DNA from 3 places in the Neobacillus sp. 19 genome. Region 1 is predicted to be linked to each of the others. Evidence: riboswitches for the same ligand, from Rfam matches in the RefSeq annotation. Region 1 holds a riboswitch; each other region holds the start of a gene.

Region 1 (4,292 bases):
TGGTGAGGATCTAATCTTCCCGCTTACACCAGTTGGTTCTCCGTCGGTCTTAGTTAAATCATTATCGGTTACGGTCGAGTAATAGGGCTTTTAGGTGGGAGCGCCAATTTATCTTGGCGGCTCCTCTTTTTATTTTTTAAAATAATAAATACTGTCTTTAAAGAGCTCCCGATACGGCATAGGAACCAAAATCAATCTCTGTCTGTTTACCCATCACATGCTTAGCTATCTCTGCACCAAGATATGGTCCGCTAGTTAGCCCTGAGGCGCCAAGTCCATTGGCAACATAAATTCCTTCGAAATGTGGTAATGGCCCTGCCACTGGTAAAAAACCCGGGGTGAAAGGTCGAAACCCCACCCTTGTTTCAAGTAAAGTACCGTTCGATAGACCTGGTGCCACCTCTAAGGCTTGGTTTAAGATCTCATGAATACCACCGGCCGTTACTCGAATGTCAAATCCAGCTTCATTTTCATGTGTGGAACCCACGATTACCCGGCCATTTTCAAAGGTAAGGATGTACTGGTTATGGAGTGGCAGGACAACCGGCCATGAATTTGTATCCGTTTCAGGCAATTCCAGATGAACAATCTGTGCCTTTTGTGGTTTGACTAAGAATTCCACGCCCAGTGGCTGCAAAAGTTCTTTTGACCACGCCCCTGCCGTAACAATTACTTGATCCGCCAACAAAAGAGTTCCTTCGTGCCTAATCCCAATAACTCGATTTCCTTCATAAATAATCGCAGCATTCCCTCTCAGGATAGTCACTCCATTCTTTATTGAAGTATGGACCAGCGAATCCCGTAAAGCTCTGCCATTTACTCGTGCTCCACCACTTATATGAACGGAACCAAACACCTCTGAGACCGGTGGAAATAGACTTTTCGTTTCCGTAGGTGACAAAATGGATATTTCACCAATTTCCGGGGCATCCTCCCGGCGTTTTTCGGCGCGCTCCGCCATCTGCTCCAGCTTATTACTGTCTGTATGAAGACTAATGGCTCCAACCCTTTTGTACCCTGTATCATTTTCGCCCTCTGCTTCCAATTGAGCAATTAATTCAGGATAATAGCGCGCTCCCCCTTTTGCCGGGCTATACCAGGCTTTATTCCGTCGCTGCGAAAGCCAAGGACAAACAATCCCTGCAGCCGCATCTGTTGCCTGTCCACGGTCGTGGCGGTCAATTAAAGTAACTTTTACCCCTAAATTAGCAAGGTGATAAGCGGTGGAGGCACCGAGAATCCCTGCTCCTATCACAATTACCTTTTCCATATAACACCTTTTCATTTAGTTTTCTTAAGCTCATTTTAGTTGTCCAATCTGTACTTTACTAGTTCATTCACATTTTATGACGAATGATACCCCATATAATGATAACAAAAAATTGAAATATTATAAATTTGCTGTTCATTAAAGCGTTTCAATTGGACAAATCACTTGAATAATAATGAATTATCTGTTAGATTAGAAATCAATTAAATACTTTCTTACTTCAATACCTTTTGAAGTGAGGATAGAGGCGCAAAGACCATTAGTACACTTTTTGAGGATGATGAGATCCACTGAGAATGGTGGAAAGGGGAATTTGCCGAAGCTTCCAAGAACTCATTCATCTTGAAGCTGGTTCTGTTGTTGAATAAGCACAGAATTGTCATATAGGAAACTATATGGAGGGCTATCTCACGCATAGGAACTTTGTTTTATATTATGTTTCTACTGCAGCAGCGTACCCTCGTTGCTGCTTTTTTGCGTTGATAAAAAAGTGGCCTCTGCCCCTCTAATTTCTAAAAAAATGAAAAAGGGTGAGAATGATGAATTTTGGCCAAGTATTAACTGCAATGGTGACTCCATTTGATCAAAATGGTGAAATTGATTTTGACGCAACACGGAATTTAGTGAATCATTTACTTGCAAATGGAACCGATGGATTGGTTGTTGCTGGGACAACAGGTGAGTCCCCTACCTTAACAACCGAGGAAAAAGTCGCTTTATTTAAATTTGTGGTTGAAATTGTAAATGGAAGAGTTCCGGTCATTGCAGGTACGGGATCAAATGACACAAGGGCTTCAATTAGCCTTACAAAACTTGCGGAGGAGACTGGCGTTGACGGGATTATGCTTGTTGTTCCCTACTATAACAAGCCATCCCAAGAAGGGTTATTCCAACACTTTAAAGCCATCGCCGAATCAACTTCTTTGCCGGTAATGCTTTATAATATCCCGGGCCGAACTGGCATCAACATGGATGTGGACACTATTGTCCGGCTTTCAAACATTAACAATATTGTCTCCATCAAAGAAGCAAGCGGCAATCTAGATGCGATCGCAGAAATTATAAGTCAAACTTCTGAAGATTTTACGCTTTACAGTGGCGATGATGGACTAACATTGCCCATTTTAGCGATTGGCGGTACAGGAATTATATCTGTTGCTTCCCATGTCATTGGTAATGAAATGCAGGAAATGGTGACTAATTTTAAAAATGGGCATTTGAAGGAGGCAGCATCAGCACATCGGCATCTTCTCCCGCTCATGAAAGCCCTATTTGCTGCACCAAACCCAACACCGGTTAAAGCGGCCTTGAATCTAACTGGAGTCAATGTTGGCGGTGTCCGCCTGCCGTTAATTCCGTTAACGAATGACGAAGAGTCAGCACTAAAAGGGATTTTACCGGTTAACATGCTCGATAAATAATAAACGTAACAAGGCTGCCAATTCCCCCAAAGGGCTAGGCAGCCTTATTTTTTCACAATCGTAGATTTCATCAATAACCTTGCTGCCTTCTTGCCTAGGACCATCCAAATCCAACTATAAACTAATGAAAACAGAAAGATTAATAGGACTACCTTACTATTAAAGGTATGAGAAACGGTTGGGCCTAAGACAGGAAAACGAAAAACATATAATAAAGCCATGATCCCTGCTGTTAGTGAACTGCCACCAAACACGGTGATTGACAGCCAATTCTTCCAAAACTTAAATGCTGTCCCTAAGCTAATCCCTAATAATCCAGTTGTAAAAGGAAATACAAACAGCTCGCTAGGCAGGAAAATCATTAATAATAATATAGTATTAAAATATGACATAATTCCAATCCTTAAAGAAATCAAACATGAAAGGACAATTGGCAAGGTGGTTAAAATACTTAATGCATAACCAATGCCAGCAAAAACACCAGCTGACTGAAAGATTGCTGCCAGAGCAGTGAAGACAGCACCCAAAACGATTTTGTTTGTTCGTGAATAAGAGACTTTCAAGGGAAATTGGGTATTTTGCTGCTGTCCCCTTCTGCCCTCGTGCTCATTCATCGCAAACACCCCCTGTTTAAGTTAATGTCTTTGTATCTTAAATTATGAGACATAATTTTAAACAGGTAATATGTCAGCGGACTTTTAATTTCCGCTTCGATATAACTCGCGGCTCTTGTAACCTTTTCCGAGAATCATTTTCATTTCCTCGCGTCGTTTTGCTTTTGTTACCTCTTGTTTTGCACTGTATACATATCGAGCCCAATCTTTACGGTACCCAGGGGTAAGTGATTGATAGAAGGCAAGTAAGTCCGGTGTATCCTGTAAATCCTTTTCTACCACTGGAATATAGGAAATATAATCATCCACACATTGACTCGCTTTCGGAGATGTTTGATTTTTGGATTTTGAATCTTCTTTCAGACCAACCACCGTAAAAACCTCATCTAACCCGACCATACGAGAAAATTTGATCGTGCTTGTCCCAATATAGCCATCTTGATCTGCACCTATCCCGCTTAACAAATCATCACGATGAATGAAGGTTGGATAGATTTTATTTCCCTTTTTTGGATAAGCCACATACATATAGCCGTTTTTATTTAGATAATTTTTATCAATGACCTTTTTTACAAGTTCCTGTAAAGATGCCATATCTAATACAAAGGCAAAAATAAGATCATATGAATGTTCGCGCAGTTCATTATCATAACCAGTGAGTTCTGCCAAATAATCAGCACCATAGGGTAAATGTAGTACGGCTATTTTTTTATATTTCTGTAGATTTAGTTTTTCTACTATTGTTTTTCCCATCATTCCACCTGCTTGGATATTTTCGAATTGTAAAAATACAATAATTAGTATACATCGTTAGTTATGCCATTGCTATTTTTTTATTTAAAAATGGGCTAGACCCCCGGCGTTTAAAACATTGCTGCACCAGTGGTCTGAACCCAAAAATGGTTTACATTCCTTTATACGCTAATCGGTAAATCTCCGCTAATTCTGTAACTAACGGAAGCTTTGGATTGGCAGTTGTACATTGAT
Region 2 (4,292 bases), on a different contig from region 1:
AAAAAAAGCAGTATTTTTTCACCCTCATTTACCAACATCTTACTGTTGGTAATTTTACCTTTTAGGAAAAGATAATTATGATGATAAATAAGATTACATATTGTACAATAACATTATTTTATCTTGAAAACAGTAATGAACTTTAACACAAATTGTATATAATAGAATGATAGAAAGAGGGGAAACATGTGAAAGAAAGTACTGTTGTAAATTTGAATGAAAATGACACTGAACCACGAACTATACCGATATTCGGATATGAGTTAATCCGGGAATACCTGTTGCCGGAGATTCTTGGAAAGGACACTCCTGAAATCTTATATTGGGCAGGGAAACGTCTCGCTCGGAAATTCCCGTTGGCTGATTTTGATCAGGTTATTGAGTTTTTTGCTAATGCTTCTTGGGGTCAGCTTCAACTTAAAACAGAAACAAAGCACGCAATTGAAGTTGAATTAGCCAGCCCGTTAATTGTGTCTCGTGTAAAATCAAAAGCAGAGCACTTTTTCCAGCTTGAGGCCGGTTTCCTAGCCCAGCAAATTGAGCTCCAAAAAGAAGTCATCACCGAAGCCTTCGAGCACCCTGTCAAAAAAGCAAACAAGGTCCAATTCACCATTAAATGGGATCCAAAAGACCCCACCAAATAATAGCCGCAAACTTACCAATGTACTATATTCACGTTAAGTAGGGTGACAGGCACCTTAATGGTGCCTGTCACCCTTTTTACTATTAACAGCCTCTTACTATTTACCTAGTTCGAATGCTGAGTGTAGTGCTTCTACTGCTTGGAGCATATGTTTTTCTTCGACGACAGCTGATACTTTTATTTCGGATGTGCTGACCATTTTGATTTGGATGTTGTTTGCAGCAAGTACTTCAAACATTTTTGCTGCTACACCTGGGTTTGAGACCATCCCTGAACCGACAATCGACACTTTAGCTAATTTATTCTCTGCATCGAGCTGTTCATACCCCAGGACTCCTTTATTATCCTCTAGAACCTTTAATGTCTCTAATAAATCATTTGTATGAATGGAGAAAGATAGGTTAGCTGTTCCACCCTCTGTTGTGCTTTGAATAATAATATCAACGTTAAGATGATTCTGCGCTAATGTGGTAAAAATTGTCGATAAACTTGTTAGTGAATTGGTTAGTCCCAGTACCGTTACCTTTGTAATTTCATCTTCAAATGCGACCCCGCGTACCACTAAATTTTGTTCCATTGTTGCTTCCCCCTCAATGACTGTTCCCTCTATTTTCTCCATGCTCGAACGAACCTCAAGCTGAACCTGATAGTTTTTCGCAAATTCCACTGCTCTTGGATGAAGGACACCCGCGCCTAAATTTGCGAGCTCCAGCATTTCATCATACGAAATAGATAATAATTTGCGTGCTTCTTTCACATACCTTGGATCCGTAGTAAACACCCCGGTCACATCGGTATAAATATCGCACTTATCCGCTTTAAGTGCTGCAGCTAATGCCACTGCAGTCGTATCAGAACCCCCGCGGCCAAGCGTGGTAATTTCACCGGTTTCTGTGATCCCCTGGAATCCGGCAACAATAACCACTTTCCCTTCTGAAAGCTGGCTCTGGATTGCTTCCGTATTTATCTTTGAGATTCGAGCATTTCCATGAACCGGTTCCGTTACAATTCCCGCCTGCCATCCTGTATAGGATACGGCTTCAATCCCTTGTTGATTTAAAGCCATCGATAATAAGGAGATTGTCACCTGCTCCCCTGTGGATAACAACATATCCATTTCCCGTTTATTTGGCTGTTTAGAAATTTCTTTCGCAAGACCGACAAGATGATCGGTTGATTTCCCCATCGCCGACACAACGACAACGACATTATTACCCTGATCTTTTTCCTGTTTCACACATGCTGCCACATTTAAGATTCTTTCTACACTACCGACGGAGGTTCCTCCGAACTTTTGGACGATCAGCCCCATGATTTCCCCTACTTTCGATTATTCCTTTTATCTTTCCCTTGAAAAAATAAAAAAAGCAATGAGAGGGCATCTCATTGCTTCATACACACGAAAAAATAAATTCTCGTACACACAATGTAAGATAGCTCTCCAAGACACAAGTCTTGACAATCCTGCATTTATTCAATGCAGAACCAGCAAAGAAAGAAATGAGACCTTCTTCACTTCGGCGAACATCCCCTTTCATGATTCTTCCTTGAAGCTCATCCTTCTCAGAATCATTACTATTGAAGCTCGCACCTCTACCTTCACTTTAGTACTTAAAAGTGATAGTAAATTAAATTTTCACTCATTATAGCATGTTACATTTTTTCTGACAATGTTTATGAATGAAGTTTTTTCATTAATTCCTCCACAACATTCACCGGAATGCCCAGGGCCCGAAATTCTTCGAACGTAGCATCCTTCATTTTCTTCACAGAACCGAATTGCTTCAACAATTGTTTTTTCCGTTTTTCACCAATTCCCGGAATATCGTCCAGCAAGGATTGGAATACACCTTTCCCTCGGAGTTGACGATGGAAGGTAATAGCAAAGCGGTGAACTTCATCTTGAATCCTTTGCAATAAATAAAATTCTTGGCTATTCCTTGCAAGCGGGACTATTTCCAATGGATTTCCATAAAGAAGCTGGGATGTTCTGTGTTTCTCATCCTTAACAAGCCCTGCAAGCGGGATATCCAACCCCAGCTCATTTTCTAGTACATCTCTTACGGCCTCAACATGTCCTTTTCCGCCATCAATGATAATTAAATCTGGAAGCGGCAATTCATCTTTCAATGCTCTTGTGTATCTTCTTCTTGTAACCTCTCTCATTGACTCATAATCATCAGGGCCTTTAACCGATTTGATTTTATATTTTCGGTATTCTCGCTTATTAGCCTTTCCATCAGTAAAAACGACCATCGCGGAAACAGGGTCCGTTCCCTGAATGTTTGAGTTATCAAATGACTCAATCCGGTGCGGGGTATAAATCCCAAGAAGTTCTCCAAGGGTTTCGATTGCTTTGATCGTTCGTTCTTCATCTTTTTCAATCAAGGAGAATTTTTCATTTAAGGCAATTTTGGCATTCTTTATTGCCATTTTGACGAGATCCTTTTTTTGTCCGCGCTGCGGCTGCAGCACTTTGACTTCAAGCAGCTGTTCTGCCATTGATAAGTCTACTTGATCCTGAATCAGAATCTCCTTTGGCTTGAAGTGATTTGCTTTTGTGTAAAATTGGCCAAGGAAGGTTAATATTTCTTCTTCCGGTTCATTGTAAATGGGAAACATGGAAACATCCCGCTCAATGAGCTTTCCTTGACGTACAAAGAAGACTTGAACACACATCCAGCCTTTATCCACGGCATAGCCAAAGACATCACGATCAGTAAAATCTGTCATCGTTATTTTTTGCTTCTCCATGATGGTTTCAATATGAACGATTTTATCACGAAATTCCTTTGCCCGTTCAAAATCAAGTTCCTCTGCGGCAGCAGTCATTTTTTCCGTAAGCTCTTTTTTAATTTCCTTATACCCGCCATTTAAAAAGCGCGTAATTTCATCGGTCATCTGCTTATACTGTTCCTCGCTCACTTCATTGACACATGGGGCGAGGCACTGCCCTAAATGGTAATAAAGGCAGACTCGGTCAGGCAATGTGGAGCATTTGCGCAGCGGGTAAATCCGATCGAGTAGTTTTTTGGTTTCGTTAGCCGCACCGACATTCGGGTAGGGGCCAAAGTATTTGCCCTTATCCTTTTTTACTTTTCGTGTAATGATCAGCTTCGGATGCCTTTCAGCTGTCAGTTTAATAAACGGATAGCTTTTGTCATCCTTCAGCATGATATTGTATTTTGGATCGTACTTCTTGATAAGGTTTAATTCCAGTAAAAGTGCTTCTATATTCGAAGAGGTAACAATATATTCAAAGTCCTCAATTTCGTTGACAAGTCTTAATGTTTTGCCATCGTGCGAACCGGTGAAATAGGACCGAACACGGTTCTTCAGCACCTTTGCTTTCCCCACATAGATGATGGTTCCCTGACGGTCCTTCATTAAGTAGCAGCCAGGCTGATCAGGCAGCAGTGTCAGTTTTTGCTTTATCGTTTCATTCATTTCCGGCCACCCCACTCCGTCTTTTTTTGGCTATCTTATAAAATAGTAATGCAAACGGCACATAAAGGGAAGTAGGAAGGCAGTTCATTTACCGATTGAGGTATTTTTTATGGGTTTCGGTCAATGTAACGGGGTTTCATTTACCACTTGGCCGTCTTTTTCGTGATTTGGTCAATGTAATAGGGTTTCATTTACCACGCGG
Region 3 (4,292 bases), on a different contig from region 1:
GAATCCTCCTTGCTCCCAAAGAAACTAATAAGATACTACCGATGGGCCAAGCAATCAACTGAACGATTTGATCAGAAATGGCAAGTAAACTATTGGTTTTCATAAGTTTGCTTTGCTCTACAAGACTTGGAACAAGAGCGTTTCGAGCCGGTGATGCCCATCCATCTAAAAAGGAAATCAAACAGATTAGTAAATAAATTCCGAACAGCCAGCCAGCATTTACGATGCCTGCTAGTAAACACATACCTAATAGCAACAATGTCTTACCGCATTGGGAAAAAAATAAAATAGACTTAAGGTTGTATTTATTGATGATTAATGGTGCCAATAATCCGCTAATTAAAGCAGAAATAGTATAAAAAAACGGAACAAGCGACATATAGGTAACTGAACCAGTCGCATCAAAGATCATTTTTATTAAACATACAACATATAAAATATCACCTAGATTGGCTGACATTTGCCCAAACCAAAGAAACCGGATAGAAACCTGTTTTCCGAAAAAAATGGACATGTTACACCCTCACTTTTTATTAAATTTTCATTTAAAAGTAAGGTGGTTTACATCGGACTTCCTCCAAGATCAATCAAATTTTTCTTTAGTATACCAGATTTCTGAATTGTTTGTTAATGACCGACAGAAATTTATGTATACTTATTTTATAAATGGCATAGAGTATTTCGTCGTCCAAAAGTTCGCTCAGGGTTGAAACCTTATGCCGCTTTGTTCGTACATAAATTTAGAAAAAAATAATAAAGTGAGGTTGACACAATGTTTGGAAAAGTAGCTGCAGATATTTTAGGATTAAGTGATGTGGGTTCAGTTATTAAGCCGGAGAATTATGATAAGGTGGATGCAGATGATTATGTTATGCATGAAGACAATGAGAAAATATATTTCTTAATCAAATCAAAATCCGATGAATATTGTTTTACAAATAATTCCCTTATACATCTTGATGGTACTAGTGCAACAAGTAAAAAGCGCATGCTTCACCGCTATAGTTATGCTACCAATAGAATTTCAGATGTTTACCTAGAAACAGCTGGAACGGTTGATCTTGATGTAGAAATTAAATTTAAAATTGGCTCGCAGCCCTTCTCCATCGACGTTCATAAGAAACATATTGAAGAAATAAAAGATTTGTACAAAGCACTTATCAAAATTTCCGAAATTTCACATGAAAATGAAATCTCGCTCCAATTTGCCAAACAAAGCCTTGATGTAGCCTCAACAACTCTTGGCCGTATCACAAGTCCTGACAGCAACTTGGTTGTTCAATTCAAAATGCTTAATCAAGCTGCCTTTCAATGGCTGGAGGATAGCAAAAAACAATATTGTGTAAAAGATTTTGGTTATGTATTTGAAAAGTATATTAATAATTAGCAAATATATAAAAATAACCCCAAATTCAGGGGTTATTTTTGTTAATGCGGGCTGGGTCTGTGAAATAGTCCCATTACTTCAATGGTTTCAGTTATATTGACAAAAGCCGCAGGATCGATTTCAGTTATTAGATGTTTCACCTCATTTAACTCATACCTTGAAATAATGGTAAATAATACATTTCGATGGTCATTAGAATAGCCGCCAACACCATCCATTATAGTCAATCCTCTGTACAAGTTAGTGAGCAAGTGCCTTCGCATTTCTTGGCCTTTTTCAGTAATTATCATGATTGTTAACTTTGCGTGATCGGTATAAATAGCATCCACTACTTTACCTGTTACAAAAATGGATACTAAAGTATTAAGTGCTACATCCCAATTAAATATAAAGCCGCTAATGAGAATGACTACTGCATTCATTCCTGAAAGCAAGGTGCCAATCGGAAAGTCTCTTTTCCGTGACACAATCATTCCGATAATATCAAATCCCCCAGTCGAACCGGAACAGCGGAACACGATTCCCACGCCAATACCTGTTAAGGCTCCTCCAAAAATCGATGATAATATGGTGTCTTTAGCAACCTCATATACAGGGACCAAATATAGACCAAATGAAATAATGATGACAGATAATATCGTATTCATGATAAACCTTTTTCCAAGCATTTTATATCCGATAATTAATAATGGAAGATTTAACAGAAAATTAGCTACTCCCGTATTAATTGGAGTGATCATGCCAAATAACATAGAAATACCGCTTAATCCGCTGCTTAACACTTGATGAGGGATTAAAAAGAGATTAAAACCTGTCACAATTATGAGGGACCCGAGTATTAAACCAAGAAACTGCAACCTATTCATCTCCTGCCACTTGTTCTTTTAATGAATATTACCGATTCTCCGTTATGAAGTAAATTAAATAGTTTTTTACAATAATAAAAAATTATCTGGAAATTTTTCCATTTGACTTTTTATAAATAATATTTATACTATATAAATATATTAACTTCATAGTATAAATCCTCATCAAACCGATGAGGTAGAGGTCGCGGTTTTTATTAGTATGGCGGACGAGGTGATGAGACTCCAATGACTCCGTTTGAAAGGAAAAGCTGCCGAAGCGTGTATTCATCTCTGGAATTGCATGCTGGGGCTGTCTCCGAATAGGAACAGAACTGTCACGTATAGCCCTACCAGCTGTGCGTGTTGAGCTATCTTTCGGAAGGTATGATGCGGGGTATTGACAATGCCATCGATTCTGCTTCGATGGCATTTTTTATTCCAAACTCCTTCTCGAAAAACAAACAGAAAAAGGAGTCATAAATATGCAAACAGCTAGACAATTAGAAGAACAGGTTTATTCAGATGAACGCACAAACAAACAGGAAACGATTGAGCTAAAACGCAGCTTAAAATCACGTCACCTTACAATGATTTCTTTAGGAGGAACGATAGGTACCGGCCTATTCCTTGCAAGCGGCGGTGCCATTCATTCTGCCGGACCTGGCGGGGCGCTCCTTTCCTATCTTGTCATCGGGGTCATGGTATACTTTTTAATGCAAAGCTTAGCTGAGATGGGTGCCTATATGCCCGTTGCCGGAAGCTTTAGCACATATGCAACAAAATTTGTTGATCCAGCTTTCGGTTTTGCACTCGGTTGGAATTACTGGTATAACTGGGCAATCACCATTGCTGCTGAATTAGCTGCTGTTACAATGATCATGAAATTCTGGTTCCCAAATACGCCATCAATTATTTGGAGCAGTACCTTTTTAGTGATTATGTTTCTATTAAATTATCTGTCTGTAAAAGGGTTTGGCGAGGCAGAGTATTGGTTTTCTCTTATTAAAGTAGTGACAGTTGTTATTTTTATCATAACTGGCACGTTAATGATATTTGGTATTATGGGCGATCATGCGATTGGATTTAAAAACTTTACAGTTGGTGATGCGCCATTCCACGGCGGGTTTATGGCCATGCTGGGAATTTTTATGGCCGCTGGATTTTCTTTCCAAGGAACCGAACTACTAGGTGTCGCAGCCGGGGAAACCGATAATCCCGAAAAGGCAATTCCTCGTGCTGTAAAATCTGTATTTTGGCGGATTCTTTTATTTTATGTGCTAGCTATATTAGTGATCGGACTTCTGATTCCATATACAAATGGAAACTTGGCCAATGGTGATGTTTCCGTCAGCCCATTCACACTTGTATTTCAAAAAGCAGGAATTGCTTTCGCAGCATCTGTCATGAATGCCGTCATTTTAACAGCCGTATTATCTGCCGGAAATTCAGGCATGTATGCTTCGACACGGATGCTCTGGGATTTAGCGCGCCAAGGAAAAGCGCCAAAATTCTTAGGCAAACTAAATAAAAGAGGCGTTCCAGTCAATGCCTTAATTGCTACAACATTAGTAGGAACATTAGCGTTCCTTGCATCATTCTTTGGTGATGGTACCGTTTATGTTTGGCTTTTAAATGCTTCTGGTATGTCAGGATTTATTGCTTGGCTTGGAATTGCCGTTTGCCACTATCGTTTCCGTAAATCATATGTTGCGCAAGGCAAGGATTTAAGCTTGCTGCCATTTAAATCAAAACTCTTTCCATTTGGACCGATTTTCGCCTTTGCTGTCTGCGGATTTGTTGTTTTAGGACAAAATTATTCAGCCTTTATGGGTGACCATATCGACTGGAATGGTGTATTAGTTTCTTACATTGGGATACCTCTTTTCCTTGTTTTATGGCTTGGATACAAATTCACCAAAAAAACAAAGGTCATTCCTTTAGAAAAATGTGACTTATCGAACTAAATTACTCATAAAAAAAAACAGACTCGATAACGAGTCTGTTTTTCGTTCATGTATGAAGAAACTACACTATGTCTCATCAGATGTCCAAACATA

Evidence for each region. Region 1 has a riboswitch for lysine ahead of dapA (4-hydroxy-tetrahydrodipicolinate synthase). Riboswitches for the same ligand answer to the same signal wherever they lie in the genome.
Region 2: it holds a riboswitch for lysine, as region 1 does, so the genes downstream of both, ACO1D1_RS18930 (aspartate kinase) here and dapA (4-hydroxy-tetrahydrodipicolinate synthase) in region 1, are expected to answer to the same signal.
Region 3: it holds a riboswitch for lysine, as region 1 does, so the genes downstream of both, ACO1D1_RS24210 (amino acid permease) here and dapA (4-hydroxy-tetrahydrodipicolinate synthase) in region 1, are expected to answer to the same signal.

The regions. Positions count from the first base shown of each region.
Region 1 covers NZ_JBMPZU010000064.1:24,334-28,625, reverse strand. The annotation lists gene ACO1D1_RS21345 (TldD/PmbA family protein) at 1-82, shown strand, start outside; gene ACO1D1_RS21340 (NAD(P)/FAD-dependent oxidoreductase) at 158-1,270, opposite strand; lysine riboswitch at 1,505-1,684, shown strand; gene dapA (4-hydroxy-tetrahydrodipicolinate synthase) at 1,810-2,691, shown strand; gene ACO1D1_RS21330 (hypothetical protein) at 2,736-3,305, opposite strand; gene ACO1D1_RS21325 (YdeI/OmpD-associated family protein) at 3,390-4,061, opposite strand; partial or broken gene adhE (bifunctional acetaldehyde-CoA/alcohol dehydrogenase) at 4,210-4,292, opposite strand, start outside.
Region 2 covers NZ_JBMPZU010000058.1:236,669-240,960, forward strand. The annotation lists gene ACO1D1_RS18925 (YslB family protein) at 189-644, shown strand; gene ACO1D1_RS18930 (aspartate kinase) at 741-1,955, opposite strand; lysine riboswitch at 2,070-2,247, opposite strand; gene uvrC (excinuclease ABC subunit UvrC) at 2,318-4,090, opposite strand.
Region 3 covers NZ_JBMPZU010000083.1:7,168-11,459, forward strand. The annotation lists gene ACO1D1_RS24195 (MFS transporter) at 1-514, opposite strand, end outside; gene ACO1D1_RS24200 (PH domain-containing protein) at 773-1,387, shown strand; gene ACO1D1_RS24205 (YitT family protein) at 1,429-2,244, opposite strand; lysine riboswitch at 2,425-2,614, shown strand; gene ACO1D1_RS24210 (amino acid permease) at 2,718-4,199, shown strand; gene ACO1D1_RS24215 (helix-turn-helix domain-containing protein) at 4,266-4,292, opposite strand, start outside.